Regions from separate parts of the Affinirhizobium gouqiense genome, predicted to be linked through region 2. Evidence: predicted binding sites of a transcription regulator. Region 2 holds the regulator's gene; the other holds the start of a gene.

Region 1 (4,779 bases), 1.4 Mb from region 2:
GCTTAGGCCACACAGTCTTTGTACAATGAAAAGAGCGCACGAGGCGCTCTCTTAGGATGCACGGCTGATACAGGTTCGATATCGGCCTGTCAACCACAGGAGCCCTGCGCAACAGGCCATTTCACCGCAAAAGCTCGGTAACATGTCCCATTTTTCGCCCCGGACGCGCCTCGGCCTTGCCATAGAGGTGGACAAGCGCGTTTGGACGGGCAAGCCAGAAGGGTACGTCTTCGATATCGTCCCCCAGGAGATTAGTCATGATGCAATCGGAGTGACGATGCGGATCGCCGAGCGGCAAGCCGGCGACGGCGCGAATATGCTGTTCGAATTGCGAGATGGCGCAGGCAGCCTCCGTCCAGTGACCGGAATTGTGCACCCGCGGCGCGATCTCGTTGGCGATCAGACGCCCATCGGCCATCACGAAGAATTCCATGCCGATCACGCCGACATAATCCAGCGCGACCAGCAGACGTTCTGCCGCCCCGCGTGCCGCAAAGCCGGTCTGTTCTCCGATCCTTGCGGGAAGGGTGGAGGTGTGAAGAATGCCGTTGCGGTGGACATTCTCCGCCGGATCATAGGCCTTCACCGCGCCATCGCGCCCTCTTGCGGCGATCACCGAGACCTCGCGCTCGAATTCGACCAGGCTTTCCAGAATGAGGGGAACGGAGCCCATGGCGGCAAAGGCGCCGGCGGGCGTGTCGCCTGCGGACCGGAAGACCTGCTGGCCCTTGCCGTCATAGCCGAGACGACGGGTCTTCAGCACGCCGCAGCCGCCGAAATCCGCAAGCGCCTGCTCCAGGTCCTGTTGCGAATCGACGGCATGGAACTTCGCCGTCTCGATGCCGCAGCTGTTGAGGAAGCGCTTTTCCGTCAGGCGGTCCTGAGCTACATCGAGGGCCTTGGGCGGCGGAAAGACCGGGCAGAGGGCGGCAAGCCGCTCGGCTGCCGCGACCGGCACGTTTTCGAACTCATAGGTCACGACCCGGCACTGGCTTGCCAGCGCCGAAAGGGCGGCCGGATCGTCATAGGCGGCGACGATCTGGCTATTGGCCACCTGCGCGGCCGGGCAATCGGCCTGCGGTTCCAGGATCACGGCGCGGAAATTCAGCCTTGCGGCGGCAATGGCCAGCATGCGGCCAAGCTGGCCGCCGCCGATAATTCCAATGGTCTCAAGCGTCATGGCGCCTCGTCGATAGGATAATCCGCGACAGAGGCCGTCTGCCGCGCGCGGTATTCATCCAGCCGATCGGCCAGATCGTCGTCGGAAAGCGCCAGAACGGCGGCGGCGAGAAGGGCGGCGTTCACCGCACCGGCACGGCCGATGGCCAGGGTACCGACGGGGATGCCGGCCGGCATCTGCACGATGGAATACAGGCTGTCGGTTCCCGACATGGTCTTGGACTGCACGGGAACGCCGAAGACCGGCAGCGGCGTCATGGCGGCGACCATGCCGGGCAGATGGGCGGCACCGCCGGCACCGGCAATGATGATCTGGAAGCCTTCCTCGCGCGCGCCCTTGGCAAAGGCCACCATGCGGTCCGGCGTGCGATGGGCGGAAACGATCCGGGCCTCGTAGCCCACATCCAGCAAGTCCAGCGTGTCTGCGGCATTTTTCATGGTTTCCCAGTCGGACTGGCTTCCCATGATAATGGCTACCGGCGGTCTCTCCTGCGGCACGCTTTCGTCCTCCGTCGTCACGCGATGATGTCGGGAATGATCTGGTCTTCGAGCTGGCTCATCTTGTCCTTGATGACCAGCTTCTTCTTTTTCATACGCTGGATGCGCAGGGCCTCGCAGCCCGTTGCGATCATGGCGTTGATGGCGGCGTCGTAATCTTCATGCTCCTGGCGCAACCTTGCGAGCGTGAGCCGGATATCCGCCTGTTCCTGATCAGCCATTTCCTTTTTGTCCCCACTCTTCATTCCGGTCTTGTCCACGCCGGGGAATGCACGCAAGCTCCTAGCATCAAACCTTTGAAACGACCAGAACCAATCGACAGGCAAACCGCCCGCGGCTGATTCGTGCGCCCCCGCCCGTCAAAGACCGGGCAGGCCTCACGCGATCCACCTGTTTTGCGAGCGCGCGGCAACCGCATCGATCCTGAGATTCGCGTCTGGTTGGCGCCGGCGCAGCGCCTGTTAAAGACGCCTCTCAGAGGACAGATCCTGCCTTTTTCCGGCGGATTCCACCAGTTTTCGCGGCTTGAAACAGGCGTATCGCACTGCTGACGCGGCATTCACGCGGATTTAATCACGATCATCGAATTGCCGTCATGAAATCACGATTTCGCCTTCGACAAAGCGGGGCGATCGTGTCACAGTTCTGTTGCAAACCTGATGCCATCGGCTCACGGGGAGCTGGTGGCCGGAGAACAAGGAAGGACGTGCCACATGACCATTCAGGCTCATATCGAATCGCTTGAAAAGAAGCACGGCGCTCTTGAGGAGGAGCTCCAGGATACGCTTGCCTCTCCATCTGCGGATGATCGCACGATCGCGGAGCTGAAGCGCCGCAAGCTTCGTCTGAAGGACGAAATGCAGCGGCTGCGCCAAGACACCCGTCATTGATCTTTTCATGCTCGAAATGAGATGAACGTCATGCAGGTCGCCGCCATCCCGTCGCTTGTTGGGCGGCGGCCTGCCCCTTTCGACTATCGGAGTTTTTGAACTTCGCCCGGGCTCTATCGCGCCCAGAACTGGTCCAGCCAGATATTCAGCCTGTTGAAGCCCTTGCCGTTGACGGCATAGACCCGTCGCGTCCCTTCCGAGGTGACGGAGACCAGATTGCTGTCGAGCAGGGCTTTGAGATGTTGCGAGACCGCCGGCCGGCTGATCGGCAGGCCCTTTGCCAGTTCGTTGACGGTGCGCGGCCCACGCCTCAACTCCTCCAGCAGGTGACGCCGGTGAGGGTCTGCGATTGCTGCAAAAGGGTCGCTTGTGGCCATGCAGGAAAGCTATGCCAAGTTTCCCATGCGGGCAAGCGGATTGTGCAGCGCAAAATCTGAGAGAAGCTTCCGCAAAACCCGGCCATCAGGCACAGGCTTGCCTGTCGGGCCCGACGAGAGCCGTCCCTGTCAGACGATGACATCCCACAGCAGTTTCAGCGAAGCGAGCAGGCCAAGCCCGTAGGCGAGCGGATAGAAGACATCCGGTTTCAGGCGGCGCACGATCGCCGCGCCGGCTATGGTCGCCACCAGCGCCACCGGCAGGAGCGTGACGGAGGCGGCGAGATTGCGGGTGTCGAGCGCCCCGAGCGCGACATAGGGTATGACCTTCACGGCATTGATGAGCGCGAAGAACCGGACGCTGGCGCCGGTGTAATCCTTCGGATCGAGCTTCAGCGGCAGGGCGTAGATCTGGAAGGGCGGGCCGCCGGCATGGGCGACGAAGCTGCCATAGCCGCACAGCGTTCCCCAGCCGATGGCCGGCAGCCAGCGCGGCGGCTTGGCAGGCACGATGCTGGCCGATGATGGTCCGTAGGTCTGCCAGTAGTAACGCGCCGCAAACAGGATCATCGAGACGGCGATGACGAGTCGCAGGGCATCCGGATGGACGAGCGCCGACGTGGCCCAGCCGAAGGCGACGCCGAGCAGGCCGCCCGGCAGGAACATCAGGAACAGCTTCCGGTCGTAATGATGGCGCCAGGCATAGAGCGCCACCACGTCCATCACGATCAGGATGGGCAGGAAGATCGCCGCAGCGTCGATCGGGCTGACGACCAGGGCGAGAAGCGGCACGCCCATCAGCGCGAAGGCGCCACCGAGGCCGCCTTTCGACAGGCCCACAAGGGCGACGGCAGGAATGGCGGCAGCGAAGAAAACGGGGTCAGGAAGGGCGAAACCGAACATGGACGAGGTCTGACATGGCAGGAGAGTTGATCGCGAAGCTTGACCGGTCTATCGGGTTTGCCGCAGGAAGACGACCCATCATTGGCATCCCGACGCATTTTTGTAAGATGATGTCCATGAAAGCGCCTTCTGCATCCGTCATGCGGGCCGGTGACGGGCGGCTGTGCCGCAACCAACCGGCACCATTCCGCCCGACGCGCATAAAGCCGGCGTCTGCCGCCAAATAGGAATAAGCCGGCGGCCTGCCGCCAGATGGGAATGAAAATGACACTTGCCGAGGATCGCTGCCGCCTGGTTCTGGTCGTGCCCGAGGGAGAGGGAGAGGGGGCGAATGACGCAGCCCTTGCCGAAGCGCTGTCGCATGCCTTGCGCGGCGGCGACGTCGCCTCCGTCATCCTGCCGCAATATGACCTCTCCGATCAGGCCTTCCAGACCCGTGCCGAGCAATTGGTGCCGATCATCCAGGAGGCCGGGGCTGCCGCGCTGATTGCCGGCGACAGCCGGGTGGCCGGACGGGTGAAGGCCGATGGCCTGCACATGACCGGCAGCATGGAAGAGCTTGCCGAAACGATCGAGAAATTCACGCCGAAAATGATTGTCGGCGCCGGCCAGGCCACGGATCGGCACAGCGCGCTGGAAGTGGGCGAGGCGCGGCCGGATTACATCTTTTTCGGCAAGCTCAACGGAGACATCAAGCCGGAAGCGCATCCGAAGAACCTGGCGCTGGGCGAATGGTGGGCATCGCTGGTAGAAATCCCCTGCGTCGTGATGGGCGGCACGGATCTCTCCTCCGCCCTTGCCGTTGCGGAATCCGGGGCCGAATTCGTGGCGCTGCGCCGTGCCGTTTTCGATAGTCCCGCGGGGCCTGCGGCGGCCGTGGCGGAAATCAACGCGATGCTGGACGAAAAAGCGCCACGGTTTGGCGCTTGAAG
Region 2 (4,779 bases):
TTTCCGAAATCCATCTATGAGAACGTGGCCTATGGCCCGCGCATTCATGGCCTTGCGCGCAAGAAGTCAGACCTCGACGAGATCGTCGCATCCTCCCTGCAGAAGGCGGGGCTTTGGAATGAAGTGAAGGATCGCCTGCATGAATCGGGCACCGGTCTGTCCGGCGGCCAGCAGCAGCGTCTGTGCATTGCCCGCGCGGTTGCCGTATCGCCGGAAATCATCCTGATGGACGAGCCTTGCTCGGCTCTCGATCCGATCGCCACGGCCAAGGTGGAGGAGCTGATCCACGAGTTGCGGACGAATTTCACCATCGTGATCGTCACCCATTCCATGCAGCAGGCGGCGCGCGTCTCCCAGCGCACCGCCATGTTCCATCTGGGCCTGCTGGTCGAGGAGAACGACACCGACAAGATGTTCACCAATCCAGACGATCAGCGCACACAGGATTACATCATGGGCCGTTTCGGCTGAGGCCTTTCGCTTCGCCTGAAGCCTGCCGATCAACTCTATTCCCGAGGAAGCATCATGTCCCCCACCCATATCCTCTCGGCCTTTGACGAGGACCTGAAATATCTGAACCGCCGCATATCGGAAATGGGCGGGCTTGCGGAGCAGATGTGCTCCGATGCGGTGCGTGCGCTGGTGAATTCTGACAGCGCCCTGGCTCAGAAGGTGATCTCGGACGATGTGATTCTCGATCATGCCGAGCGCGAGATCCAGGAAAAGTCGATCGTGACGATCGCCCGCCGCCAGCCCATGGCGGGCGATCTGCGCGAGATCGTCGGCATCCTGCGCATTGCTTCGGATCTGGAGCGGGTCGGTGATCTGGGCAAGAACACTGCCAAGCGGGTGATTGCAGTTCAGGGCACGGGCGTGCCGCGCAAGCTGGCGCGGGGGCTGGAGCATCTCTCGGATCTGGCGCTGGTACAGCTGAAGGAAGTGCTGGACGTCTTTTCCAGCCGTTCGGTGGAGAAGGCCGAGGCGATCCGCCAGCGCGACGAGGAAATCGATGCGATGTACACCTCGCTGTTCCGCGAACTCCTGACCTATATGATGGAAGATCCCCGCAACATCACCACCTGCACGCATCTCCTGTTCTGCGCCAAGAACATAGAGCGCATCGGCGACCATGCCACGAACATTGCCGAGACCATTTATTACATCGCCACCGGTGCGGCGCCGGAGGGCGAGCGCCCGAAGGATGACACGTCGAACATGCTGGGTGCCGTTGCCGAATAAGGCTGCGATCGGCTGCCAATGTGAAGGATGTGTAAGACATGCTGCCGAAGATTGCGGTTGTTGAGGATGAGGAAGCGCTGAGCGTGCTCCTGCGTTACAACCTTGAGGCCGAAGGTTATGAGGTGGAGACGATCCTGCGGGGTGATGAAGCGGAAATCCGGCTTCAGGAGCGCCTGCCGGATCTTCTGATCCTGGACTGGATGCTGCCGGGCGTCTCCGGCATCGAGCTGTGCCGCCGGCTCCGGATGCGTCCGGAAACGGAGCGCCTGCCGATCATCATGCTGACGGCGCGCGGCGAAGAGAGCGAGCGGGTGCGAGGCTTGGCGACCGGCGCCGATGATTACGTGGTTAAGCCTTTCTCGACGCCGGAGCTGATGGCGCGGGTGAAGGCCATGCTGCGCCGGGCGCGCCCGGAAGTGCTCTCCTCCGTCCTGCGTTGCGGCGATATCGAGCTTGATCGCGAAACGCATCGTGTGCATCGCAAGAGCCGCGAAGTGCGCCTGGGGCCGACCGAATTCCGGCTTCTGGAATTCCTGATGGCCTCGCCAGGCCGGGTGTTTTCCCGGTCGCAACTGCTGGACGGAGTCTGGGGCCACGATATCTACGTGGACGAACGCACGGTCGATGTGCATGTCGGACGTCTGCGCAAGGCGCTCAACTTCTCCAATATGCAGGATGTCATCCGCACCGTGCGCGGCGCAGGCTATTCCATGGAAGCCTGAGCCGGCTCTCGATCCGGTTGGGATCGCGGCGGTGAAGGGCAGAGAGGATGACAGTGCCCTGCCGATCGGCCAATGGCGTCGTCACGGTCGTCACGGTCGTCACCGGTGTCGGCGCGGTGATCCGTCGCGGCCATTAGCGGCTTTCATGTCGGGATCATGGGCAAACGGCTGTCACAGGCGGGATCTGCAATGACCTGGCCTCTCTGATCGACTTGGCCGGGCCTACCTCACCAAGTCAACCTGGCTAAGCCTGCGTGACTGGGCCTGCATGAGCAAGCCTGCCTGACAAAGCCTGCATGACCGGGCCAACCCCACCAAGCCTGCGTGACTGGTTCTGCATGACCGAGCCCTGCACGACCGAGCCTCATAGGTCCGCTTCTGTCGGATCTCAGCTCGGATGCTCGATATGTGGTTGCTGGACCTGTGATTGCTGAAAATGCGAATGCTCGACTAAGGCATGATCGCGCTTCGTGTAAGCAAAAGATCAGGGATGGAGATTGCGTGCCCGGGATGCTGTCGCATCCAGATACCTGCGCCGTGGTGGGGGCTCGGCCTCTCATCGCGAAGCGGCGGCATTTCCGGAATATCAAATGCGCGCTCATGCTTCCGGCGCGAGCATGCAATGCGCCTTTCATCCCCTCCGCCAGGTCCTGGCAGCCGATCGCACTGCCCGGGGCCGGCCGTCAGGGGTCTTGCGGACCACCGTCCGCAGGACATCAGCATTTGGCCGGACATCGCCCGGAGCCGGATGCCTCGCCTCTCAGACCAGACGTTGCGCTGAGCCTGGGTCATGCGCAAGGACCAGCCATCGCGCAGCAAGCCGAGGCCGGATATCAGGCGCGAGCGACCGAATTGGCAGCCTTGCGCCGCTCCGTCACGGGCTGATAGGCGAGCCGTGCGTGATATTTGCAATAGGGCGAGCTGTCGCCGCATTCCGCGCCGCAGAAATGAAAATCTTCCTTCAGCGGATCGCCCACGGGCCATTTGCATGTGCGTTCGGTAAGTTCGGTCAGCGCAAGACGGCGCGCCATGGGAACCACACCGCTCGTCGGAGCGGCCACGGTTTCCACCAGGCCGATCTCGATCTCGTCTCGAGACGCCGCAGATCCCGCCGCGCGGGTGATTGGGCGGGCGGCGGCGCTCTGCGGAGCGGCGGTCGAACGCGCATTGAAGGTGGAAGGGCGAGGGGAAGCCGTCGGGCGCTTCTGAGTTCGCGGCTGGGCCGTGTTGCCACCCGCCTTCACGCGGCCGGGCAGGTTCAGCCGGTGCACCTTGCCGATTACGGCATTGCGGCTAACGCCGCCCAATTGCGCGGCAATCTGGCTCGCGCTCAGGCCTTCCGCCCACAGCCGCTTCAATCTCTCGACGCGTTCGTCATTCCAGTTCATGCTGTCTCTCCGCCATGAGCATACCAGCAAGACAGAATCTCTCACCGTTACGGCGAAGGGGCTTCGCCGCGCATACTACATCTATACTGTTGGTGACTAGTTCCGCCGCATGCAGTCTAGTAATTGATCTTTAACCTAATGGGCGGTGGACTCGCTGACAAGAGTCGCTCGAATCAGCGCGAATCGATTTTCGGGTTTTCCCCAACTTGCTTCCCGATAGAGTCTTTTTTGTCACATACCAATGGCGCTGTCCGCCAATCGGGCAGCGGTCGCGCCAAAGGCCTGAAAGCCGCTGGAATGTGCCGCATTTGTTGACAGGTCCCGCCGAAATGCGGATAGTGCGCCGGCCGCCCGCTGAGGCGGCATTTTTGATTTCTGGCGGTCCTGGTCGCCAGGTTCCTGAGAGATCGCCTGAAGGAGTGCGTCGTCATGGCTGAAGCTGCGCTTTTCGACACGTTTGCAAGGGCTCCCCTGCGCTTCGAGCGCGGTGAGGGAGTATGGCTCGTGACGGAAACGGGCGAGCGATATCTGGATTTTGGTGCCGGCGTGGCCGTGACCTCCTGCGGTCACTCCAATCCGCATCTGGTCAGCGCGCTGAAGGATCAGGCCGAAAAAGTCTGGCACCTGTCCAATCTGTATGAAATTCCGGAGCAGGAGCGGCTGGCGCGTCGTCTGGTCGAGGCGACGTTCGCCGACAAGGTCTTCTTCACCAATTCCGGTGCGGAAGCGCTGGAATGCGCGATCAAGACCGCGCGCCGCTATCATTATGCCAAGGGCCAGCCGGACCGGTATCAGATCATCACCTTCGAAGGCGCCTTTCATGGCCGCACGATTGCGACGATCGCCGCAGGCGGGCAGGAGAAGTATCTGGAAGGCTTCGGCCCCAAGGCGCCCGGCTTCGACCAAATTCCCTTCGGCGACATGGCTGCCCTGAAGGCGGCAATCTCGGATCACACGGCAGCGCTGCTGATCGAACCCATCCAGGGTGAAGGCGGCATTCGCGTCGTGTCCAAGGAATTCCTGCGGGAAATGCGGGCCCTCTGCGCCGAACATGGCATCCTGCTGATCTTCGACGAGGTCCAGACAGGCGTCGGCCGGACCGGCCGGTTCTTCGCCTATGAATGGTCCGGCGTCACGCCCGATATCATGGCCGTGGCCAAGGGCATTGGCGGCGGCTTTCCCTTCGGCGCCTGCCTGGCGACAGCCGAGGCTGCATCCGGCATGAAGCCCGGCGTCCACGGCACCACTTATGGCGGCAATCCGCTGGCCATGGCCGTGGGCAATGCCGTGCTGGACATTGTCCTGGCAGAGGGTTTCCTGCAAAACGTCAATGACGTGGCGCTGGTCTTCCGCCAGGGTCTTGCGGCGCTGAAGGACCGCTTCCCCGATGTCATCGAGGATATCCGCGGCGAAGGCCTGATGCTCGGCAT

The links. The regulator PhoB, encoded in region 2, activates phosphate uptake and scavenging genes when phosphate is short. The targets are predictions, from matches to a motif close to TGTCATNNANCTGTCAT.
Region 1: QTJ18_RS17745 (YdcH family protein) is a predicted target of PhoB. The motif match lies at 2,313-2,329, and genes of this name have one in related genera.

Annotation. Positions count from the first base shown of each region.
Region 1 is NZ_CP129382.1:1,953,942-1,958,720, reverse strand. Features, by position in the region: gene QTJ18_RS17760 (5-(carboxyamino)imidazole ribonucleotide synthase) at 122-1,180, opposite strand; gene purE (5-(carboxyamino)imidazole ribonucleotide mutase) at 1,177-1,644, opposite strand; gene QTJ18_RS17750 (YdcH family protein) at 1,695-1,898, opposite strand; gene QTJ18_RS17745 (YdcH family protein) at 2,391-2,567, shown strand; gene QTJ18_RS17740 (ArsR/SmtB family transcription factor) at 2,681-2,944, opposite strand; gene QTJ18_RS17735 (sulfite exporter TauE/SafE family protein) at 3,074-3,847, opposite strand; gene QTJ18_RS17730 (thiamine phosphate synthase) at 4,112-4,777, shown strand.
Region 2 is NZ_CP129382.1:3,311,524-3,316,302, forward strand. Features, by position in the region: gene pstB (phosphate ABC transporter ATP-binding protein PstB) at 1-471, shown strand, start outside; gene phoU (phosphate signaling complex protein PhoU) at 526-1,239, shown strand; gene phoB (phosphate regulon transcriptional regulator PhoB) at 1,278-1,961, shown strand; gene QTJ18_RS24000 (GcrA family cell cycle regulator) at 2,795-3,349, opposite strand; gene QTJ18_RS24005 (aspartate aminotransferase family protein) at 3,779-4,779, shown strand, end outside.